Regions from separate parts of the Candidatus Contubernalis alkaliaceticus genome, predicted to be linked through region 2. Evidence: a T-box and tRNA genes for the amino acid it is inferred to sense, from the RefSeq annotation. Region 2 holds a T-box; the other holds one or more tRNA genes.
What was found. The T-box of region 2 lies ahead of ileS (isoleucine--tRNA ligase). A T-box ahead of a tRNA ligase gene usually reads a tRNA of that ligase, here a tRNA-Ile.
Positions count from the first base shown of each region.

Region 1: it has a tRNA-Ile gene. The T-box ahead of ileS (isoleucine--tRNA ligase) is inferred to sense a tRNA for this amino acid. The anticodon was not compared.

Region 1 covers NZ_CP054699.1:2,640,337-2,652,104, reverse strand. Annotated here, with positions in the region: gene ppdK (pyruvate, phosphate dikinase) at 1-2,342, shown strand, start outside; gene HUE98_RS13290 (D-alanyl-D-alanine carboxypeptidase family protein) at 2,516-3,742, opposite strand; gene HUE98_RS13285 (flavodoxin family protein) at 4,003-4,602, shown strand; gene HUE98_RS13280 (deoxyguanosinetriphosphate triphosphohydrolase) at 4,695-5,690, shown strand; gene dnaG (DNA primase) at 6,107-7,924, shown strand; gene rpoD (RNA polymerase sigma factor RpoD) at 7,955-9,049, shown strand; tRNA gene HUE98_RS13265 (tRNA-Asn) at 9,108-9,182, shown strand; tRNA gene HUE98_RS13260 (tRNA-Ile) at 9,189-9,263, shown strand; tRNA gene HUE98_RS13255 (tRNA-Glu) at 9,517-9,591, shown strand; tRNA gene HUE98_RS13250 (tRNA-Val) at 9,596-9,671, shown strand; gene HUE98_RS13245 (TetR/AcrR family transcriptional regulator) at 9,901-10,506, shown strand; gene HUE98_RS13240 (tRNA (adenine(22)-N(1))-methyltransferase) at 10,567-11,265, shown strand; gene HUE98_RS13235 (Nif3-like dinuclear metal center hexameric protein) at 11,256-11,768, shown strand, end outside.
Region 2 covers NZ_CP054699.1:2,478,476-2,490,243, forward strand. Annotated here, with positions in the region: gene HUE98_RS12455 (TraR/DksA C4-type zinc finger protein) at 200-874, opposite strand; gene HUE98_RS12460 (nitroreductase family protein) at 957-1,466, opposite strand; gene HUE98_RS12465 (DUF5665 domain-containing protein) at 1,529-1,831, opposite strand; gene ileS (isoleucine--tRNA ligase) at 2,126-4,936, opposite strand; T-box leader at 4,989-5,212, opposite strand; gene HUE98_RS12475 (DivIVA domain-containing protein) at 5,292-5,801, opposite strand; gene HUE98_RS12480 (YlmH family RNA-binding protein) at 5,882-6,655, opposite strand; gene HUE98_RS18160 (YggT family protein) at 6,684-6,947, opposite strand; gene HUE98_RS12485 (cell division protein SepF) at 7,003-7,446, opposite strand; gene HUE98_RS12490 (YggS family pyridoxal phosphate-dependent enzyme) at 7,545-8,210, opposite strand; gene HUE98_RS12495 (HlyD family efflux transporter periplasmic adaptor subunit) at 8,269-9,582, opposite strand; gene pgeF (peptidoglycan editing factor PgeF) at 9,695-10,456, opposite strand; gene HUE98_RS12505 (IS1634 family transposase) at 10,653-11,768, opposite strand, start outside.

The DNA.
Region 1 (11,768 bases), 160 kb from region 2:
TATTGAACCTGGGATTGAATGACCAAACGGTAAAAGGTTTGGCAGAAGTTTCCGGTGATGAACGTTTTGCTTTGGACTGTTACCGACGTTTCATACAAATGTATGGGGATGTGGTCCTGAAGGTAGATCACGCATTTTTTGAGAGGGTTTTGGAAAGGAAAAAAGAGGAAAAGGGAGCCCGGGATGATACTCAGCTGACTAGTGAAGACCTGAAGGTACTGGTGGAGCAATACAAGGGGATTGTCAAAACTAAAGCTTCCAGAGAATTTCCTCAGGAGCCTATGGATCAGCTGATGGAGTCTATCAGGGCGGTTTTTGATTCCTGGAATAATCAGCGGGCTATAGTATACAGGAAAATACATAAAATTCCAGACCAACTAGGCACTGCCATCAATGTACAGGCTATGGTTTTCGGCAATTTGGGGGAAGACTGTGCCACGGGAGTAGCTTTTTCCCGGGATCCCTCCACCGGTGAGTCCAAGCTATACGGGGAATTTCTGGTTAATGCCCAGGGAGAAGATGTAGTGGCGGGAATCAGGACTCCTCTGCCCATATCACAACTGGAAGGGCTTATGCCGGAGCTGTATAATCAGTTCCATGATATTAGCAGGCGGTTGGAGACACATTACCGGGATATACAGGATATCGAGTTTACTATTGAAAAGGGACGCTTGTTTATCCTCCAGACCCGTGGAGGAAAGAGGACTGCCAGGTCTGCGGTAAAGGTAGCGGTGGATTTTGTTAAGGAGGGGATTTTAACCCGGGATGAAGCTGTCATGAGAGTGGAACCGGAACAGATTGATCAGCTGCTTCACCGCCAGATTGACCCAAAAGCTCAACTGGATTTTATCGCCAAGGGCCTTCCTGCTTCGCCCGGGGCGGCTTCGGGGAAAGTAGTTTTTAATGCGGATGAAGCGGAAAAAATGAATCAGCAGGATGAAAAAGTAATTCTGGTACGTCCGGAAACAACTCCTGATGATATTCATGGTATTGTAGCCGCTCAGGGAGTATTGACCAGCCGGGGTGGTATGACCAGTCACGCTGCTGTTGTAGCCCGAGGCATGGGTAAGCCTTGTGTATGCGGCTGTGAAAGCCTAAATATTGATTTGGAAAAGGAAGTTTTTAGTGTAGACAATGTAACCTATTCTAAAGGGGATATCATTTCTATTGACGGTGGGACAGGCAGGGTTTTTGTAGGGGAGGTCCCGTTAATTGATATTCAGTTAAGTGGTGAGTTCCGGGAAATCCTGGAGTGGACTGATGAAATAAAATCTCTGGGGGTCAGGGCTAATGCTGATAATCCCCAGGACGCAAAGAAAGCCCGGGAGTTTGGTGCGGAAGGCATAGGCCTTTGCCGCACAGAGCATATGTTTATGGCCCAGGATCGGCTTCCAATTGTGCAGGAAATGATTCTTTCGGAATCTGAAGTGGAACGGCGGAAGGCTTTAGATAAATTGCTTCCAATTCAACAAGAGGATTTTTATGGAATATTTGAGGCGATGCAGGGTCTTCCGGTGACTATCCGGCTTTTGGATCCTCCGCTGCATGAATTCCTGCCGGATTCCGAAGAGCTGGTGGAGGAATTGGTAAAGCTAAAACTTACCGGGGGAAGCCTTGAAGAAATAAGGGCCAAACAGATACTGCTGAAAAAAGTCAAGTCTCTCTCAGAATTTAACCCAATGCTGGGCCACCGGGGATGCCGGTTAGGAATCGTTTACCCGGAAATATATGAAATGCAGGTGAGAGCCATCTGCCAGGCAGCGGCAAAGCTGTCCAAAGAAGGAAAGGAGGTTGTTCCTGAAATAATGATTCCCCTGGTGGGGCACGCGGAAGAACTTCGCATAATGCGGGAACTTACCCAACAGGTGGCCCTTCAGGTCTTTTCCGAACAGGGGATAACCTTAGATTATAAAATAGGTACCATGATAGAACTGCCCCGAGCCTGTGTGGTAGCTGATCAGATTGCAGAGCATGCTGAATTCTTTTCCTTCGGCACTAATGATCTGACTCAGACTACCTTGGGTTACAGCCGGGATGACGCCGAGGGGAAGTTTCTCCATGAATATTTGGCAAAGAAGGTAATAGGGGAGAATCCTTTCATTACTTTGGACCGGGAGGGAGTAGGGCCCCTGGTACAAATGGCTGCAGAGAAGGGTAGAGGGCTGAAACCTGATATTAAATTGGGAATCTGTGGTGAGCACGGTGGAGACCCCGATTCCATCATCTTCTGTCATGAAGTCAACTTAAACTATGTCAGCTGTTCTCCCTTTAGGGTGCCTATTGCACGGCTGGCTGCGGCCCAGGCAAAACTTGGGAAAAAAGCCGGGGGATACGGAGACTAAAATTACTTGAGGCAAGGCTCTGGATATATAATCTGTGAGACACTGCCCATAAAAAACTGTCAACTATAAAATAAAAGCTGCCTAAATATAGGGCAGCTTTTATTTTATAGTTGTAATACAGGGAACAATTTATCTGATGAAGTTATTGTTGTTTTCCCACAAAAATATTTTTATTATTCAAAGATACCTTTTATCATATCTACTAATCCAGTGGTCATATTCTTAAAGAACCCTCCAACCTGCCTTAGGGCGATAACAGCAAAGTTTGTTTTTTCGATATCTTGTTCGGCTACCAAAGTAACCCGGCTGAGAATTTCATTCTCCAGCAGGATGTGCATTTCTCCTACCCTGTCTCCCTTTTCAATGGGAGCAGACAATTTATCATAAATAACCTGGGTTTCCAGTCTATCCTCATCCGGCAGGGTAATTACCGCACCTAGAGAATTTTGGGTAGAAGCTGCTACTTCTTTGTCTTTTCCGTCAGGTACCGGTGCCTCTCCCACAACTTCTCCCTTGTCAACCATGACCTTGAAAATATAGTTTCTAAACCCGTAGTTTAGTACAGCTTCCGTGGAAGACAGCCGGGAAGAAAGGTTGGGAGAATTTAGAATTACCGAAATTAAACGGAAATTATTTTGTTTAGCTGTTCCTGCCAGACAATAACCTGCCTCAGTAGTCCATCCGGTTTTTAAACCGTCTGCCCCGGGAAAACGCCCCAGCAAGGGGTTGCGGTTGTACTGAACGATATCATTAAAGGTGAATTCCCTTTGGGATTCCAGTTCTAGAATTTTAGGATAGTTATTGATGGTATAAGCGGACAGAATGGCGATATCTCTAGCGCTCATATAATGATTTTCATGGGGTAGTCCTGTGGTATTTTCAAAATGGCTATTTTTCATCCCCAGTTGTTGTGCTTTTTGATTCATTATTTGTACAAACATTTCTTCTGAGCCGTAAAGGTGTTCTGCTAAGGCTACGCAGGCATCATTGGCGGAGACTACGGATATTCCCTGGAGAAGTTGGTCCACCGTTACCTCTTGACCAATTTCCAAAAACATTTCAGAGCCCTTCATCCGCCAGGCGTTTTCGCTTACCTCAACGGTATCATTCCAATCTGTTTTGCCTTCTTCAATAGCTTCTAAGGCTATGAGCAGGGTCATTATTTTGGTTATACTGGCAGGAGGATATTTAGCGTCTGCGTCTTTTTCATAGAGTATTTCACCGGTGGTAGCTTCCATAAGCAGTGCAGATTTTGCATCTACGTCAAAGGGTAGTTCATCTTCTAGTTCTTCCTCTGTGGCGTCTGTATCAGGTTCAGCCCATGCAGTTAAAGGTGTCAAACTTAAAAAAAACAGGGAAAATATCAGTAATAGAAGCGCCAATTTTTTTAACTTAATCATAAATAATTCCCTCACTTTGCTGTTATAATTGTCAGATAAGTTTATGAAGCATTTTAGAATAATATTGTTATACCAATAATATTTTATAACACTTGAGATAATTCTTCTAACATATAATTATTAAAATTCCTTAAGCAGGAAATATAAATTATTAATTGTATTATATATAAGTACTGTTTTTTTATAGTTAGACATTAGAAATGAAAATCCTTTAATTCCGACACAATTATTGAAGGTACAATTTTTAAAGGAGGTTGATTATGTTAATATTAGGCATTAATGGCAGCGTGCATCAGCATGGAAATACTGCGGATCTTCTTACGTTTGGTTTGGACGAAGCAGCTAAGTTGGGAGCTAAAACACAATTAATTTTTGCTCAGGAGGCACTGGATGAATTAAAACAACCTTATTGTAATGTTTGTGAGCCCAGGTGTCCCGGGGTCTGTTACGAGGGGAAAAAACTGGAGGGCATTTATAATCTTTTGAGGGAATGTGATGGAATTATTTTAGGCAGTCCAGTTTACTTTGGTACGGTTTCTACCCAGTTAAAAAGTTTTTGGGATATGTCTCGTAAATTAAGAAATGAGCATGCCCTGCTGGATACCGTAGGGGGGGCCGTTTCAGTGGGGGCCGCCCGGTTCGGCGGTCAGGAAACTACGTTGAGGGCTTTACATGACATGATGTTGGTGCAGGGCATGCTTATTGTAGGGGATGGACACGTTTCTATGGATCCGGGACACCACGGTGCCTGTGCTCAAAGGCCGGCAATCAAAGATGATTATGCCATTACAAGGGTACAAATTTTGGCCCGCAGGTTGGTTGATGTTGCTAAGGCTACTTTGACTTTGCGAAAAAAGTAAATAAGAAATAATAAAACCCTTATGTATGGGAGGAAAGGGCAGCTGCCGGAAAAAAATGGTCTGCTTTAAGGTAAGTTTGCCCGATATCTATGATCAGTTTGAGGGAAAAAAGAGAACAACTGGAGGAGCAGATTCTTTCTCCCCAGGCTATGCGAAGCTCCAGGAGTAAAGGCCGTCAAGATTATGAGGAGGAGTGTTCGGTCAGGACTGCATTTCATCGGGACAGAGACCGCATTATTCACTCCAAAGCTTTCAGGAGATTAAAACATAAAACTCAAGTGTTTATCTCTCCTGAAGGGGATCATTATCGGACTCGATTGACCCATACTCTGGAAGTAGCCCAGATTGCCAGGACTGCTGCTCGAGCTCTTACTTTAAACGAAGATCTTACTGAGGCTATTGCGCTGGGTCATGATCTGGGGCACACTCCCTTTGGGCATGCGGGAGAAGCGGCTTTGAGTCAAATTTACGGACCATTTAAACATAACCAACAGAGTCTGAGAATTGTTGAAAGCCTGGAGGGGGGAAAGGGGTTAAATCTCACCTGGGAAGTAAGGGATGGGATATTGAATCATACCGGAAGCACTCTTCCATCTACCCTGGAGGGACAAATTGTTAAGATTGCAGACCGGATTGCTTACATAAATCATGATATTGATGACGCTCTTCGGGCGGGGATATTAAAAGAGGAAGATCTTCCCAGGGATGTACCTTATATTCTGGGCAATACCTCCTCCATGAGAATAAATACCATGGTGAGAGACTTGATAGAAAACAGTTTTGCCCAACCGTTAATTCAGATGAGTCCCCAGGTAATGCAGGTGATGTTGGATTTACGGGAATTCTTATTTGAAAATGTTTATGTAGGGTCTGAGGCTAAGAAAGAAGACCAAAAAATAATTAAAATGTTCAATCATGTTTTTAATTACTTCTTAGAAAGGCCTGAAGAAATTCCTTTGGAGAACGGGTCACTTCAAGGGGGAAGCCTTCTGGAAAGAAGGGTTTGTGATTACATAGCCGGAATGACTGATATTTACTTTATTAATCTCTATCAGAAATTGTTTATTCCCAAGCCCTGGTCTAGTTAACCAGACTTTGGGAACAGCCGTAGAAAAGATTTCTATTATTTCTATGATTTTGGTAAAGAGAGAATAAAAAACTATAAATGGTATATAATATTGATTGATAATCATAGGTTTTTATATATTATTATTATTTTTATTTACTTTGCAGGAAATAAAATGCGCCATGTAGAATATATTTTAATCATATAGAATATGTGTTTGTTAAAGAGAGACTAAACCGGGAAAGAGGAGGTAGATTCTTACCAAACCTGGTTGTGTAATTTAAGTTGGCAGATTAAATATTAAGCAGTATTTACACCTCGTCTCTCCTATTATGGGATGGGGTTTTTTGATAAAAATGTACGTTTGTGCAGGAATTTGTCATTTATTGACGAATATGAAAAAAATCTCATAAACCTTTTTTTACCTTGGGGGGTTTTATGGAAAATATCGTGCCGGAGGAAACCATAGAAGAAATCAGGCAGCATTTTAATCTGGTGGAGGTTATTTCCAATTATACTGCGTTAAAAAAATCCGGTCGTAATTACTCAGGCTTATGCCCTTTTCATTCTGAGAAAACTCCATCTTTTACCGTTTCACCGGATAAACAGCTCTATCACTGCTTTGGTTGTGGAGTAGGGGGAAACCTGTATACTTTTATTATGGCCATTGAAAACTTAACTTTTAGAGAGGCCGTAACGCTTTTAGCAGGGAGAGCAGGAATTTTTTTACCAGAAAAACCTTTATCACCCGGAGAAAAAAAAGTAAAAGATTTAAAGGAAGAATTACTGCTGATCAATGAAGTTAGTATGAAGTTTTTTTCCTCGGTTCTATTTAGCAAAAAATATGGAATTAAAGCGTTAAATTATTTAAAGGGTAGGGGGCTAAAAGGGGAAACATTAAGGAAGTTTAATATTGGTTATTCCCCTTCCTCTTGGGAATTTTTATTAAGATATTTAAAAAACAAAGGTTTCAGTGAAACAAACATAGAAAAAGCCGGTTTAATTGTTCGCCGTTCCCGAGGTTCAGGTTATTATGACCGTTTTCGAGATAGAATTATTTTCCCTATTTTTAATCAGCAAAATCAGGTGGCAGGTTTTGGGGGGAGAGTTTTGGAGGGTGCGCAGCCTAAATATCTAAATACTCCGGAAACTCACCTTTACAATAAAAGAAAAATTCTTTATGCTTTGAATCATTCTCGTTCTTCAATCAGGGAGAAGGATGAAGCCATAGTTTTTGAAGGATATATGGATGTGATTACTGCTCATCAAGAGGGAGTGGAAAATTGTGTTGCTTCTCTGGGCACCAGTCTTACGGAGGAACAGGCAGAAGTTTTAAGAAGAAATGCCTCCAGCGTGGTAATTGCTTACGATTCTGATGCGGCGGGGGAAGCAGCGGCCTGGCGGGGCATGGATATATTAGTGTCCGCAGGCTGCAGGGTCAAGGTGGCCCAAATGCCACAGGGTATGGACCCAGATGATTTCATCAAAAAAAAAGGAATCAAGGCATTCGAAAAAGAAATAATAGAAAAGTCTTTACCATTAATAGATTATAAACTGGAAAAAACCCAAAGAGATTTGGGTGTGCTGGATTTCTGTACGCCACAAGAAAAGCTTTTATATATTCAAAAGATATTACCTGTTTTAGCTAAACTGAATAGTTCTGTGGAGTTGGACGTATACCTTCAGAAGGTAAGCAGTCAGATTGGTGTTGGCCTGGATTCGCTGCAGTTAGAATTGAAGAAATTCAGGCGTGCCAAAGGAAAAAAACAGATAAAATTTGGGAACACAGAACCAGATGGTTCGGCAAACAATCAGGTAAAGCCCCCGGCAGCAGAAAAAGAGATTCTTGCACTTATGCTTAAAAATCCTGATTATATTTTTGAAGTAAAAAAATGGCTTAAGGATTCAGACTTTTGTTATCCTCCCTATAGAGGGATCATAGAGAAACTGTTTTATTTAAGGAACGATGGTAATGCCATTTCAGAACATACTATACTGAGGCTTTTCCCGGGCTTTGAAGAACAAAAAATTGCTGCGGCCTTGATTTTGGAGCAGGAAAGAAATCCGGATAATCGGGAAAAAATAATAAAAGATTGTGTTAGGAAGATCAAGTGTCATAAATTGAGCCTGAAAAGAAAAGAAATAGAAAAAGAAATTTCTAAATTGGATAGGCAGCAGGACGGGGAAAAAATCAATGGACTTCTGGTTGAGTGGACTGAAATAAAGCGCCTGGAAAAAGATTTTAATCCTCAGTGATAGGGTGTTATGGAAGGGGAGTAGTATAAATTGAGCGATAGAGACAAAGACATAAAAAAAGTTCAAAAGTCGTTGATTGACAGCGGAAACAAAAAGGGGTCTTTGACTTACCGGCAGATTATGGAGTATTTGCAGGATTATGACCTTAGCCCTGAAGAGATAGATGATTTTTATGACAAACTGGCTAACCAGGGAATTGAAGTAGTAGATGAAATAAACGAGGAAACCAAGGTTACAGAGGGTTTGGAAAAGGCAGAGATAGATACCAATATTAATTTGAGTGTTTTGGAAGGGGTCACTGTTAATGACCCTGTTCGAATGTATTTAAAAGAAATCGGAAAAGTCCCTCTACTTACTCCCAGTGAAGAAATTAATCTAGCCCAGGGGATGGAATCCGGGGATGAAGTGGCCAAAAGAAAACTAGTCGAGGCAAACCTGCGCCTGGTGGTGAGCATAGCCAAAAAGTATGTTGGTCGGGGTATGCAGTTTTTAGACCTGATCCAGGAGGGCAATCTGGGCTTGATTAAAGCCGTAGAAAAGTTCGACTGGAGGAAAGGCTATAAATTTAGCACCTATGCCACCTGGTGGATACGCCAGGCCATTACCCGGGCTATTGCTGATCAGGCCCGTACTATAAGAATCCCGGTGCACATGGTTGAAACCATAAACAAGCTGATTCGGGTATCCCGGCAGCTGGTTCAGGAGTTAGGCAGGGAACCTTCGCCGGAGGAAATTGCTCATGAGATGGATATCACTGAAGACAGGGTCAGGGAAATACTTAAGATAGCCCAGGAACCTGTTTCATTGGAAACTCCCATTGGAGAAGAGGACGACAGTCATCTGGGAGACTTTATCGAGGATCAGGAGGCTACGGCTCCAGCAGATGCGGCAGCCTTTGAACTATTGAAAGAACAGCTTAAGGATGTGCTGGACACGTTGACTCCCCGGGAGGAAAAAGTGCTCCGGCTGCGTTTCGGGTTGGATGACGGCCACTCTAGAACACTGGAGGAGGTAGGCCAGGTATTCGGGGTTACCCGGGAAAGAATAAGGCAGATTGAGGCGAAAGCCCTTAGAAAACTGCGTCATCCCATGCGAAGCAAGAGGCTGAAAGATTACCTGGAATAGACCTTGACTTAAAGTCAAATATCCTTTATAATCTTAAATGCAGTGAAAAAGATATTGTTCCTCAGTAGCTCAACGGTAGAGCAATCGGCTGTTAACCGATAGGCTGTAGGTTCGAGTCCTACCTGGGGAGCCAATATTAGGGCCCATAGCTCAATGGCAGAGCTCCCGGCTCATAACCGGTTGGTTCCAGGTTCGAATCCTGGTGGGCCCACCACTTATTGGAGGTTAGAAGTTGGAGGTTGGAGGTTAGAAAAGCATTCTACATCTTCCTGGACTTCCAACACATGTCAATATAAGTAGTTGGAGTTTACTTTTGTGAAGAAAATTTTTTGTAGTGTGGTTGAGAAGAGAGAAGTTAAAAGTGGGAAGAAGAAATAGACAGGATAGTTTTTTGGGCCGTCTTGTTAAGCCTAAAATCCCATATCTAACATCCCACCTCCCACATCTCACGTCCCACATCTCAATTTGGCCCCTTGGTCAAGCGGTCAAGACACCGGCCTTTCACGCCGGTAACGGGGGTTCGATTCCCCCAGGGGTCACCAATTAGGGCGATTAGCTCAGCTGGGAGAGCGCCTGCCTTACAAGCAGGATGTCGGCGGTTCAAGCCCGTCATCGCCCACCATGGTTATTAAAGGTTTTTTACCCTTTTATGATATTTATAAATTTTTAAAAATTTCTAAATTGAGGCTGCAGAATTCCTTAAATCTGCAGTCTCTTTCTTTTCTGAGAGTTAACGGAGCCGTCTTTAGGGTTTCTTTTAGCTTTACTTAAAATTCTTGACATAATAACATATGTTATATATAATAACAGCAGTTATAGAACATAATAATAGTTAGTAAGGATGTGGTCTTATGATTCAACCCAGTGTGTATTCATATGCCCAAATTATTGAGGCTGCCTTTGAACTAATTCGGGAACAAGGCTGGAGTGCAGTTTCCACAAGAGCCATTGCTAAAAAACTTGGATCGTCTACCATGCCTATTTACTCTCACGTGCGTTCTGTAGATGAACTGGAAAAGGAGCTGCGAATAAAAACCAGGGGTCTATTGAAGGAATTCCAACAGCGGCAGTATACCGAACACACTCTTTTAAACCTGGCATTTGGTTATGTAGTGTTTGCACGGGATGAAAAGAATTTGTTTCGTTTTCTTTATCTGCAGAACCCTGAGAAGATTGATTCAGAGGATACGTCAGTGATTAAAGAATCATTTTTTTTAGAATTTGGCGAGGATAGTGCAGCAGGAAAAGCTCTCTTGGAAATGCAGGAATCTGGTCAGGATGCGTTGGTTCAGTATACCTGGATCTTTACTCACGGCCTGGCTATGTTAGTTAACTCCGGTGCCTTTGATTCTAGCTCTGATCAGGCTATTCTTCGCTTCCTCATGGATGCAGGAGAAGCGTTTTATATGTGGGGGATCAATCAGGACAAGGGTAATACAGAGAAAAACGATGAGTGAATAAAGGTTTTTCATATTTTTTAAGGAATAGTAGAATATTAGCGGTTAAGGGGGAAAACGATGAAACTTACGCCCCGTCTACAAACCATTGCAGATTCAGTTCCAGGGGGCTGTACTGTGGCTGATATTGGCACAGATCATGGTTATCTGCCGGTATATCTGGTTGAAGAAAAAAACAGCCCCTATGTGATTGCCGGAGATGTGAACGAGAAACCTTTGGCAAAAGCTGGACAACTGGTTCATTCTTTAAATTTACAGGAAATAATAAGTGTTAGATTAGGAGACGGCTTAAAGATAATTGAGTTAGAAGACCGGGTTGAGGTTATTATTATAGCAGGGATGGGTGGAAAAACTGTATGTGGAATCCTGGAAGAAAGTCCTGAAATTACTGCCGGAATAAAAATGCTTGTTCTTCAACCTATGGTAAATATACCTCATGTTCGATTCTGGTTGGGGGAGAATAACTTTGCCATAATAGATGAGAAAATTGCTCAGGAGGGTAAGCATTTCTATGTAATTATTATGGCGGTTCCCGGAGAAGGGGAGCAGTTGGATGATGTTCAGTTAGAATTGGGCCCTCGTCTTTTGGAAAAGAAGGATGTTGATCCTCTTTTTAAAGCATTTTTTGAGCATAAAATGAGAAAATACAATACAGTTCTGGAAAGTTTAAAAGGATCAAGGCAGGAAATTGAGCCTCAAAAGTATAACTATTGGATAAGACTGGTGAATAGAATCCAGGAGGAACTCAAATGCATATAAAAACATTAACAAAATACCTGGAAGAGCTGGCTCCACCCTTCTTAGCCCTGGAGGGAGACCCTACGGGACTGCAGATTGGTTCCCTTAAAGCAGAAGCTGCCAATGTTCTGATTGCTCTGGATTTTAATCGGGAAGTGATGGAAGAAGCTCTGGAATTGGGGGCCAACCTGGTGGTAACTCACCATCCTATCATTTTCCGTCCGCTGAAGGCTGTAGAACCAGACTCTCCTGCGGGAAGCCTGATATGTGATGCAGTTAAAAAAGATCTGACAGTGTACTCCGCTCATACCAATCTGGATGTAACGGAGCAGGGAGTGAGCCGGAGACTGGCAGAACGACTTTCTTTAAAAAACCAGAAAGTTTTAAAACCTACCTATTACCAGAAGCTGTATAAAATTGTGGTTTTTGTTCCTAAAGGATATGAGAATGGGGTAAGGGAAGCATTAGCAGAAGCCAAGGCGGGATGGATTGGAAATTACAGCCACTGCACTTTTAACCTGGAG
Region 2 (11,768 bases):
GATAAATAGACAACCCTAAAACCTCAAACCTTCTAAGCATAGAAGCAAAGGGAGGATTTTCCTGCTTCACCGTTTATATTTCAGGGCCAGGAGGGATAAAGCAAGTAAGGAAAGGAAGCAGGAGGACCGCCCCCTGCTTTTCCCGAAAAAAAAGAACCCGGATGGGTCCGAAGAATTCAATCAATACTGCTGAATGTTTTCACTTTTTGGGATTATTTTTATTTTTACCAGAAGGTTTTTTGCCCTGTTCAAAATTGCGATCATCTTTCCAGTACGTCTGCACAAAAGTTCCCCCTTGATCCTTTGCTGTTGGAATGTTTTCAATCCCTTGGGGACCTTCTAAATCTTCTCCGGGATCCACGTCTTCGTAATGCACATGGGGCAGTTGATTAAACTCTGCCACCTGCTGCCAGGCATCTTCCCCATCAAAACCCACATAATCTTGTCTGTCCTTAAATACTTTCCCTAACGGGGGATCTAAAACTTCCTCTTCCACGGGCCTGGAATCAGCATGGGGAAAACCCTGGGCCTTTTCTGCACAATTTATGCACAGATCAGCATAGGGGAGGGCCTCCAGCCTGGAATTTTCTATGGTTTTTCCGCAAGAAGCACATGATCCATAAATCCCCTTTTCAATCTTTTTAAGAGACCTCCGAATTTTCTGTAATTCCAACAAACGGCTTTCATGCAGTGATAAATCTTTAGATCTATCAAAATTTTCACTGCCCAAATCCGCCGGATGATTATCATAAAGCGACAGCTCTCCAACACTGTCTCGAAAGGATTCGTGAGCTCCAATACCAGTAATATTGTCCAAGGCCACAGTTATTTGCTTCTCCATTTCTTTTAATCTTTGGTAAAAGTATTGGTTCATGTTCAAATGAACCTCCTTTAATAGGGTAAAAAACAAAATCTCGCTTTCAGTCATCCTGCTGTTTAATGAATAATCTCATTTATCAATCTATATACTGAGTCAGTTCCTCCGGTTTCAAACGAGATGAAGATTTCACCTCCTCATCCGTAAAACCAATGGGAAGCATAGCCAGGGGCCTAACCCAGTGAGATAAATCCAAGATTTTAGAAACTCTAGGTTCACTGAAAGCTCCAACCCAACAACCGCCCATGCCTAAGGAAACGGCGGTCAATAAAATATTTTGGGCTGCAGCAGCTGTATCCTGTAAAGCATAAAGATTCTTTCCCCTTTCACCATAAAAACGCTCTGCCCGGGCCATGTCTGCACAAATAACCAAAATCAACGGTGCCTTAGACATCCACATTTGATTTAAGGCGGAAATACCCAGGTCTCTTTTGATTTTCTTATTTTTTACCACCACAAATCTCCAGGCCTGCATATTCCCTGCAGTGGGTGCCAGACAGGCTGCCTCCAGTATCTTTTTAAGATCCTCTTGTGCAATTTCATCCTCTTTAAAATTTCTTATGCTGTGTCTTTTTTGGATGGCTTCCATCAATTCCACCTAATTCACCTCCTCATTAATGTATTTCTAAATATTATTACAGTGAATATTTTTTAAAGATGAACCTGAACAATTCGCACCAATTCCGCGATCAGGTCCCCAATTACCGGCAGATTCAGCACCACCAACCGCTGCAGCATATAAAGGACCAGGGCCCCCAGAATAGTTGCTCCCAGAGCAATTCCCAACCCCCGGAAAAGGCCACCAGCAAAATTTAACCATAGGTACCTGCGCGGATTATTTAAAAGCTCCAGGTATTCTGCAAGATTAAATCGCTCCATATCCTGGCTCAATTTTTCCATTTTCTCATTTAACTCTCTTAGAAGGATATTCTTTCTATACTGTTCCATAAGCACCCCTCTTTATAATTTACCCAAAAATATGCGTAATTACCTGCCATTATGAAAAACTTTTAATTATTAAAAACATGAAAAAAAAGAACAGGGTTTCTTCTTTATAGAATACCCTGTTCCCTTGATAATAAATTTATATTCAGATTATATTACATCTTTCTACCACTACAGCAAAAGGCTGCTTATTTTGAGCTGCACCGCTAAGCCATGAAGGACGGTTCCATTGTCCACGCTTTCAGAACGTCCCATTGGCACCGCTAATTCGGCACCGCTTATTTGCCAGTTTTCACAGTATTACTATTCTGTGGAAAGGCTAACATCCAGCTCCTTTATCACAGAATAACAACGGTTACAAAGCTCTGGATTTTCTGTTTGAGTGCCTACAGTTTCGCTGATATTCCAACATCTTTCACACTTGCCGCCCCGGGCTTGACTGACCCCTATTTTTAAATCCCTTATGGAAGAGCTTTCGTAAATCCCCTCCAGGGCCACCAAAGTATCCGGTTTATGCAAAAGAATATGCGACACGATAAAAATCATGGCCAGTTGTTCTTCATATTCTTTCAGAAGTTCGTAAACATCTGGGGCAGGATAAATATCCACCGACGCCCCTTGAGAGCCCGATATGATTTTACTTCTCCTGGCCTCCTCCAATGCCCTGGAGACCTCATTGCGCACCTCCAGGATACCCTGCCATTTCTCTTTCAACCGGTTGTCTAAATAATTTTTATTCACTTCAGGCCAGGAAGCCAGCTGTACCGTCTTCTCTACTTCCTCCGGCTTCTCCGGCAAAAACTGCCATATTTCTTCTGCGGTAAAGGGCATAATTGGAGCAATCATTATTACCAGAGAGTTCAGTATCTCATACATTACCGTTTGAGCTGCTCTCCTGCCTGAATCTCCGGCGGGAAATACATAGAGCCTATCTTTTAAGACATCTAGATAAAAATTGCTCATATCAATTACACAGAAATTGTGAATGGAATGAAATACCTGGTGAAATTCATATTTCTCATAAGCCCTGGTAACCGTTTCTACCAATTCCTGAAGCCTGTGTAAAGCCCACCGGTCTATTTCCCACATTTCACTGTACGGTACCCGGTCTTTAGAAGGGCTAAAGTCTCGGCTGTTCCCCAGCATATACCGAGCAGTATTGCGGATTTTTCGGTATACCTCCGACAGCTGCTTCAGTATGTTGGGGGAAACTCTGACATCTCCTTTAAAATCAGAAGAAGAAACCCACAACCTCAAGATATCAGCACCATAGTTTTTAATAATTTCCTTAGGAGCAACAACATTGCCCACTGATTTGGACATCTTTTTGCCTTCTCCGTCCACTACCCATCCATGGGTTAGAACAGAACGATATGGGGCACTTTCCCGGGTTGCCACCGAAGTTAACAGAGAAGATTGAAACCATCCCCGATACTGGTCACTGCCCTCCAGGTAAAGGTCCACAGGCCAACCCAGTTCTTCCCTGGCGTCACAAACAGCAGCATGAGTAGACCCGGAATCAAACCAGACATCCATGATATCTGTTTCTTTACGAAACCCGGAACCACTGCAGTGAGGACACTGGAGTCCCGCCGGCAGCATTTCCTCCGCCGTTCTTCTAAACCATGCATCAGACCCTTCTTCAGCAAAAAGATCCCTAACCTTCTTGATAGTATCATCATTAATCAATTCTTTATCACAGTCGTTGCAGTAAAATATAGGAATGGGCACTCCCCAAATTCGCTGTCGGGAAATACACCAGTCGTGTCGTTCCCCTACCATTTTAGTGATCCTCTCTTCTCCCCAAGAAGGAGTCCAATTAACCTCCTTGACCGCCTCCAAAGCTTTTTCCCGAAACTGGTCTATGGAGGCAAACCACTGCTCTGTGGCTCTAAAAATTACGGGCTTTTTACAACGCCAGCAGTGAGGATAAGGATGAGATAAAAAGTCAAGATGGAATAATAAATTTTTCTCTTTAAGCTCCGTAGTAACCGCCTTATTCCCTTCAGAATAGGACAGTCCCTGAAACTGTTTCGCTTCTTCTGTAAAAATACCCTTGTTATCCAAAGGAGCCACGATGGGAAGATCGTGAACCAGACTTAACTGATAGTCTTCCATACCATGGCCGGGGGCTATGTGAACGCAACCTGAACCCTGCTCCAGGGTTACCAGATCACCGGTAACCACCACTCCTTCTTTATCCAGCAGAGCGTGTTGATATTTCAGCCCCGAAAGATCAGTCCCCTTATAACGGCCTACCACTTCCCAGTCGGTACGGTCTAATACCATCATTACTCGGGCAGCCAATCCCTCTGCCATAATATAATACTCCTCATCCAGTTTAATCCGCACATAATCAAAGTCCGGATGTAATGCTACAGCTACGTTAGCCGGAAGAGTCCAAGGGGTAGTGGTCCAGATTACCACATAATGATTGGGTTCCCCACCAAATAGACCCTTGTCTTGAATGATAGGGAATTTAACAAAGATAGAAGGAGATTTACTATCATCATATTCAACCTCCGCCTCGGCCAGGGCTGTTTCACATGAAGTGCACCAATAAACCGGCTTAAGGCCTTTGTAAATATATCCTCTTTTGTACATTTCTCCGAAAACTTCAATCTGCCGAGCCTCAAAAGAAGGGGCCAGGGTAAGATATGGATTAAACCAATCTCCTCGAACCCCTAACCTCATAAATTGTTCCCTTTGAATGTCCACAAATTTTAAAGCATAGTTCTTGCACTGGTGCCTAAACTCCAGGTCTCCTACCTCATGACGTTTAATTTTTTTAGTCTTAATAATTTGGTGCTCGATGGGAAGGCCGTGGGTATCCCACCCGGGAACGTACGGAGAGTCATACCCTTTCATGGTTTTATACTTTACCACAATATCTTTAATTACCTTGTTCATAGCTGTTCCCATGTGAATATCCCCATTGGCATAGGGGGGACCGTCATGAAGTATAAATTTTTCCTTACCTTTCCTGGTCTTTTGAACCAGTTCGTAGAGATTAATTTCATCCCAATATTTCAAAATGTCCGGTTCCCGTTTAGGAAGATTTGCCCTCATGGGAAACTCGGTTTGGGGAAGATTAAGTGTTTCTTTGTAATCCATGACTTTTAATACCTCGCTTTTCTATCAAAATAAAATTAAAAAAACCCGTCCTGATAGGGACGGGATAATATTCCCGCTGTACCACCCTGGTATAAAATAAATAATAAAACAATGGCATAACTGGCAGTAACGGCGCCACCGGCTGTGTCTACTCTTTTTTAAAATTTCGCACAGCACTCCCGGGTGATTTTCAGCAGGCATTGAAGGTCAGTTTTCAGCTTCCCTGACTCTCTGTACAGCAATAACCTGAATACTCCGCCCGTTCATCGATTTGTTCTTTAACAATCATTATTACTAATATATCATTATTTTCTTAAAAGTCAATATTTATACCACTTTAATAACAAAAGGAAGCTTAACCCAGCCTGCCCTCCAGGTCATCCTCTTCTTCATACTTATTTCCTCCTGATTGGAAATCCAGCCAGGTTTCGGATTCCAGGGCAGACAGCTGTGCTTCAACCAGAGAACGCAATCGCAGCTTGAAAACCTGGGCCTGTTTATGCAGATCTTCATGCTCAGCCAAAACTTTGCTTGCCCTGTATCTGGCTTCTTCTATAATTCTTGAAGCATCCTTTTCAGCCTCCCTGCGAATCAGTTCTGCCTCCTTGTTGGCATTCCTTTTCACCTCTTCGGCTGTCTCCTGAGCAATTAATATAGCCTTTTGCAGAGTTTCCTCTATCCTTTTATAATGCTCCAGCTTCCCATCCAGACCCTCCGCCTTTTCCTTAAGAAGAACATTTTCTTTAATCATTGTTTCGTAATCTTTGGTAAGCCTGTCCAAAAATTCATTTACTTCGTCCCGGTTAAATCCCCGTAGTGCAACTGTGAACTCCTTGTTTTGAATGTCCAGCGGAGTTAATGGCATCTTAAAACCTCCTTGGTTCAGCTATTGGTTCGTGTCATATCTTCCTTTTTTCTTCGCCAAATTTTAGCAAACTCCTTCTATTACCGCACCTTTTTTACAACAATTCTCAATCTGCCCTTTTTACTCTCCCCTAATATGTTTTCCAAAATTATCCTTCCTCTACCTCTTAAAGAAATCACATCTCCCTTTTTTACTTGAGAAGAAGGATCATTTGCCCTCTGCCAGTTCAACTTTACCTGATCAGCTTTAATTACCCTGGCAATCTTTGACCGGGAATATCCAAACCCCAAACCGGCTACTGTATCCAGCCTTAAAGAGGCCACAGTGCCCTTAATCTCTTTACTGCGTTCCTCTGGAACCACCAGATGTTCCAAATCAATCTCCTCTAGAGTTACTGGTACTGTGTTTACCTGGGTTAAATTTTGTAAGAGAAAAGGAACTATACTTGAATCCACTATAATTACTGCCCCCTGCTCTCCCATAATAATATCCCCTAGTTTTTCTCTCTTCAATCCAAGATTTAAGGAAGCCCCGAGATAATCCCGATGGCTCAGCTCTTTAAACTTAGAACCGCCCTTAAATTCCATCAAAGATATCCCTAAATCCACGGATTCAGCAGTCCAGCTGCCGGGCATCACTGCTATTTTTGCTCTCTCCGCCCCAGGGTAACCGCCATAGGTTAAAAACCTGATCTCTTTACAGGTTTTCAAATACGATTCCATAACCTGCTGCTGATAAGGATCCATAAAATCAGTTATCTGAGGGGAATTTGAACGGCATACCAACTGAACTTTATCCTTTATTTTCTCCAACATGGCCCTCTCCAAAGGAGGAATGTGGTTTTCTCCTTGCATTTTATCTCCTTTTATCAAAGTTTATTAGTTACCTCACCAGATTTATTAACAGACCTCGAATAAAATTCAAAACAATAATGGCAACTATGGGAGAAAGGTCTATATAACCTCCGCCCATATTAATTAAAGGAATAATATTTCTAAAGGGAAGAAGTATAGGTTCCGTCACCTGGTAAACGACCTTTTTAAGTTGAACCAGCCAGGGTTTCCCGTATGGATTAAAAGCAAAGTAACTTAAGATAATTCGAGCTATTAAAAAATAATAAAGTAACCTGAAAAAAACATTAATCATCTGAGCAAAATTAAAAATAGGTATCACCTCACCATTTTTTTTTACTTATGGAAGGTTAATCATCCAGTTCAGAATCTTCAAAGGAACCTGTTGTAAAAGCATTTACTTCACTACGAGTAATGGTAGAATTAATATCTATATTATTCGGAGTGAAAATAAAAATATGATTACTAATTTTTTGGTAATTGGCATTGAGAGCATAAGCCGCTCCGCTGATAAAATCAATTAACCGCTTGGAAATCTCCAGTTCAGTGCCCTCCAGATTAATTACTACGGGGAGCTTGTTTTTCAGGTTCTCGGCAATGGACTGGGCTTCGTCAAAGTCTTTTGGTTCTGCCACAATCACCCTAAGATTTTTGCTGGTATGCAGGCTTACTACTTTTCCTTTCCGATTAGAGGGATTTGCAGAATCAACTACAGAAGCCATTTCTTGATGGTCAACCTCCTCCTCAGCCAATCCAAAAAATACTAATATCTTATCAAAAAATTTTAATCCCATTGTCATTATTCCTCCTTGACCTGTTTTTTAACCCCTTGTTCATAATAACTAATTATTCAACTATTTATACAGTATCTTTTCAAACATAATATCTAAAATTAACCAAAGAGTGCCGTGCCGATTCTTACCATAGTAGCCCCCTCTTCAACGGCTACTTCATAATCACTGCTCATACCCATAGACAGTTCTTTCAGTTCAACCCCCGGCACCTTAATTTTACAGGATAGATTCTTCAACTCCCGAAAAATAGTCCTGACCTCCTGGGGATCTTCCACATAGGGGGCAATAGTCATCAATCCTGTTATTTTTATATTGGGAAATTTTTCTACAACCATCTCAATAAATCCTTCTACTTCATTAACAGAAAGACCAAATTTGGACTTTTCTTCAGCTACATTTACCTGAACCAGAGCTTCCGTAATCCTGCTGGATTTTTCAGATCGTATTTGAATCTCTTTTGCCAGGGAAAGTCTGTCCAAAGAATGAATTAAAGAAAAACGAGGCAGAACTTCTTTGACCTTATTACTTTGTAGGTGCCCAATGAAATGCCAGGTCAGTTTATCCGGGAGAATCTCTATCTTAGGGATAACCTCCTGAACCCTGTTTTCTCCAAAATTGTTAATCCCTATGGAAACTGCCTCTTTTATTTTTTCCGGAGCAACCCCCTTGGTTACAGCAATAAGAGTGATGGTATCTTCTTGACGTCCCGATTTTACCTGGGCCTCCTTTATCTTATCTACGATTTTTAACAAGTTATCTTGCATCACAATCATCTTCCTCCCATTTTTATAGAGTTATTTTTACTTTTTCTTTTCCCTAAGTCTAGGAGGGAATATATTGTCCTTCTCTAAAAAACCTGGGATTTGTAATAACAACCCTTCCTGCAGGCAGACCTTCCACTATAACATCTCCCTCATGTTCCTCTTTTACAGTAACCGGACGAAATCTCACCATTGCCTTTTCTATGGTATAGACTCCTGTTTCCTCGCCCTTCGTAAGTAAGGCTTCCTCCGGAACGATAATACCCCGAAGATAATTATAAATAATCTCTGCCTGAGTCTGCCTGTAAAGATAAAAATTTTCCAACTGTTCATTTACTTTAAAAGTCACTAAGGTTTTATCTTGCTCTTCCTCAATGTGAAAAACATCAACTCTGACATCATAATCAGAAACAAAATCAAACCTGATATATACCCTTTTATTGTCCTTAAATTCTTCCCCCTGCTCCGGGGTCACAGGAACTGTAAAATACCAGGTATAATTATCTACAATTTTAAAAATAGGAGATCCCCGCCCTATTTTCTCGCCAAAGTTTATTTCTTTACCCTCCCGTTTAAAAGCACCTAACTGATGACTGCTTAAAAAATGTATAAGGGAAGGCTGAAAAAAATCCTCCAACCCATCAGTATAATAAACAACGATCCCTGAAAAAGGAGATAATAGTTTACTATTAGTAGGATGAAGACTACTATGTACAATCAGCTGTTCCTGGGAAATCCCTTTCAGCTGATGATAATATTTTTCAGCTTCCTCCATATCTCCCGCTGACAAAGCACTTCGCAGGCGGTTCACAACGACTGAGGTATGGTATTCAATTTCTTTAGGATCAAATAATTCTTCATTTTCTTCGAAAACTTCAGCAGCATCATTCTCCAGATTGTTGTCGTCAACTAGTAAATCTTCCTCATTGTCCCCTTCATCATTTTCTTTTTCTTGTTTATCCTGTTCATGTTCATCATTTTGCAGAACATGGCTTTCTTCTTCCCGGTATTCCACTGTATACAAAGGACGGGATACAATCTCTGCTACTTCCCTGCCAACACCAACTCGAGTTCCCTCTTCTAATGCCCAAATTAGATAACCCTCCTGAGGAGAAGTCACAACCTTTTCTTCCCTGATAATAAAACCTTCAACAGCAATTTTTTCCTCCAGAACACTATCCTCTGTGATAACAGTCTTAACCACGTAAGATGAAGCCATACCGTAACCCCATAAAAAAACTGACCGGCCTAGAAAAAAGACAAAAAGAATTATACTTAAGATTACTACCGTTTTTCTAAAGAATTTTTGAAGTGGCGTACGTTCTTTTTTCTCTTTCTTATTACCCGGAATCAATTTTAAATGCTTTTTACGCATATTTTTAACACCTTTAATATCCATTTTTTACTTATGTAACCCAACATACTACTATTGTAATATATTTTACCTGAAAAAGTCGAGGGTTTATAGATTATTAATATAATACAGATTATGACAGGCTTATTACCGACACCATCCGTCCAGTCTTACCCCCATCTCTACGAAAGGAAAAAAATGAATCCGGATGACAGAAAGTACAGTGACTGCTAATGGTAATATTATCTTTCCTGACCCCTGCAGTTTCCAAAATTCCAACATTTAACATTTTTAAGTCCAATATCCATTTTTCTTCACCAATAAGTTTTACAAAGAGATGAGATTCTTTCACCGCTTCCGATACCTTTTTAATGACCTCAAATCCAACTTCATAACAGCAGGCACCGATTGCCGGTCCAATTCCTACCAGGATATCCCCTGCATTGCTGCCGAAACTGTTAACCATAGTCTTTACCAGTTCTGACCCAATTCCTCTTACCGTACCCCTCCAACCGGCGTGCCCCAGGCCAATCACCTGCTTTACAGGGTCAAAGAGAAAAATAATAACACAATCGGCAGAATACATGGTTAGAATAACCCCTCTCTGCCCTGTAACCAATCCATCTCCCTCCAAAACGCCTTCTTTGTTTAAGAAAGCTTCCCTCTTTTTTCCAACAGTTATTACTTTGCTGCCGTGAATCTGCTTTAATGACCAGAAATCACCCTTCAAATTTAAAACATTAAAAAATGTCTGCCTGTTTTCATAAACTTTGAACTCATCACCCCTCTGTCCACATTCATTATCCAGACGGTTAGAAGGGTTTTTACTTTTCTCTAACTTACGGGTAGAAAAGCCATGTATTATACCTCTTTTTGTAAAGGATGGTATGGTCAAGTATTCTAACCCCTCCTTTTTTTGTAAGATGAAGTCTCCCATTTGGATCTACCCTTTCTATATAAAAAACTTTATTTAACTTAAATTATACTATATTATCTCGTCTTTGACAGTTGTTACAAGCAAAAAGCTTGATGATCCCTGATTTACAAGGATTATCAAGCTTTTTTTGTATTCAAAAAAGTGAGTAATGTTTTTATTTTTTTGTCGCTTTAAAAATTTTTTTCATTTGTTTTGTTTTTATAATCTGGTAGTCTGTACGGAAATCAAATGCCTCATGTAAATCATCAGTAAAGTCAGTTCTCGTATATGTTGGAGTGTAACCCTCCCCCTTTATTTCATGAAAGTTCATATCCTTTAATCCTCTAATTATTTCACTGCAGGTATATTTCTCACCAAGCTTTTTTTCCAATAATCTGTAAATAATTAAGGATATAAAGCAAGTTGTAAAATGTGCTTCTATTCTGTCATCACGGCTTAAATAAACAGGTCTGGCTTTAAATTCACTTTTCATAATTCTAAAACATTCTTCAATCTCCCATCGTCTATTGTTTACTTTAATTATTTCAGAAGCATCATCCTCAAGGTTTGTACATACAGCATAAAACCCATCAAAGGCTTCTTCTTTAGCGATAACCTCTGTATCAATACTGTATATTTCTTTTTCAGCAATTTCTCCATCAGGAGTAAAATTAGTTTTTTTAATAAATCTTCTGCAATCATTCTGATTACATTTTTTTATTTTTGTAGGATTTGAATCTATTGTTTTTTGTGCACGTTCTATCTGTGAATTACGGATTTTTCTTTGATAATCTCTATACTTGATAGAGTACGTCACAATGATTTTTTGTTCAAGGTCATTTTCTTTAATCCAACGTTCTTTGTAAAACATTTTATTTTTAGCTTTCTCATCATCTAGTTTAGAGATGTCATAGGTTTTTACATCGTTAGAGAGGTGCCATTCGTTTGGATCAAGTGCCCATTTTTTTAGATGTGCTTTTAATTTCTTAATTGATTGAGTTGTAATAAATGCTCGTTCTTCCCTGTCGTTAAATTTTCTGTTATTTTTGGACGCTAGACCGGCATCGGTACATACGATAAATTTAGAAAGATTAAAATCAGATAGAATTTTCTTTTCTAAGGGTTTTAGTGTTAATTGTTCATTTGTATTTCCTTTGTTGATGCTAAATGCAAGAGGGATACCGTCTCCATCCATAAATAGGCCCATTTGAATGATTGGGTTTGGTCTATGCTCTTTTGATGGACCGTATTGCTTATCGCCATCTGCCTGTTCAATTTCAAAAAAATAATT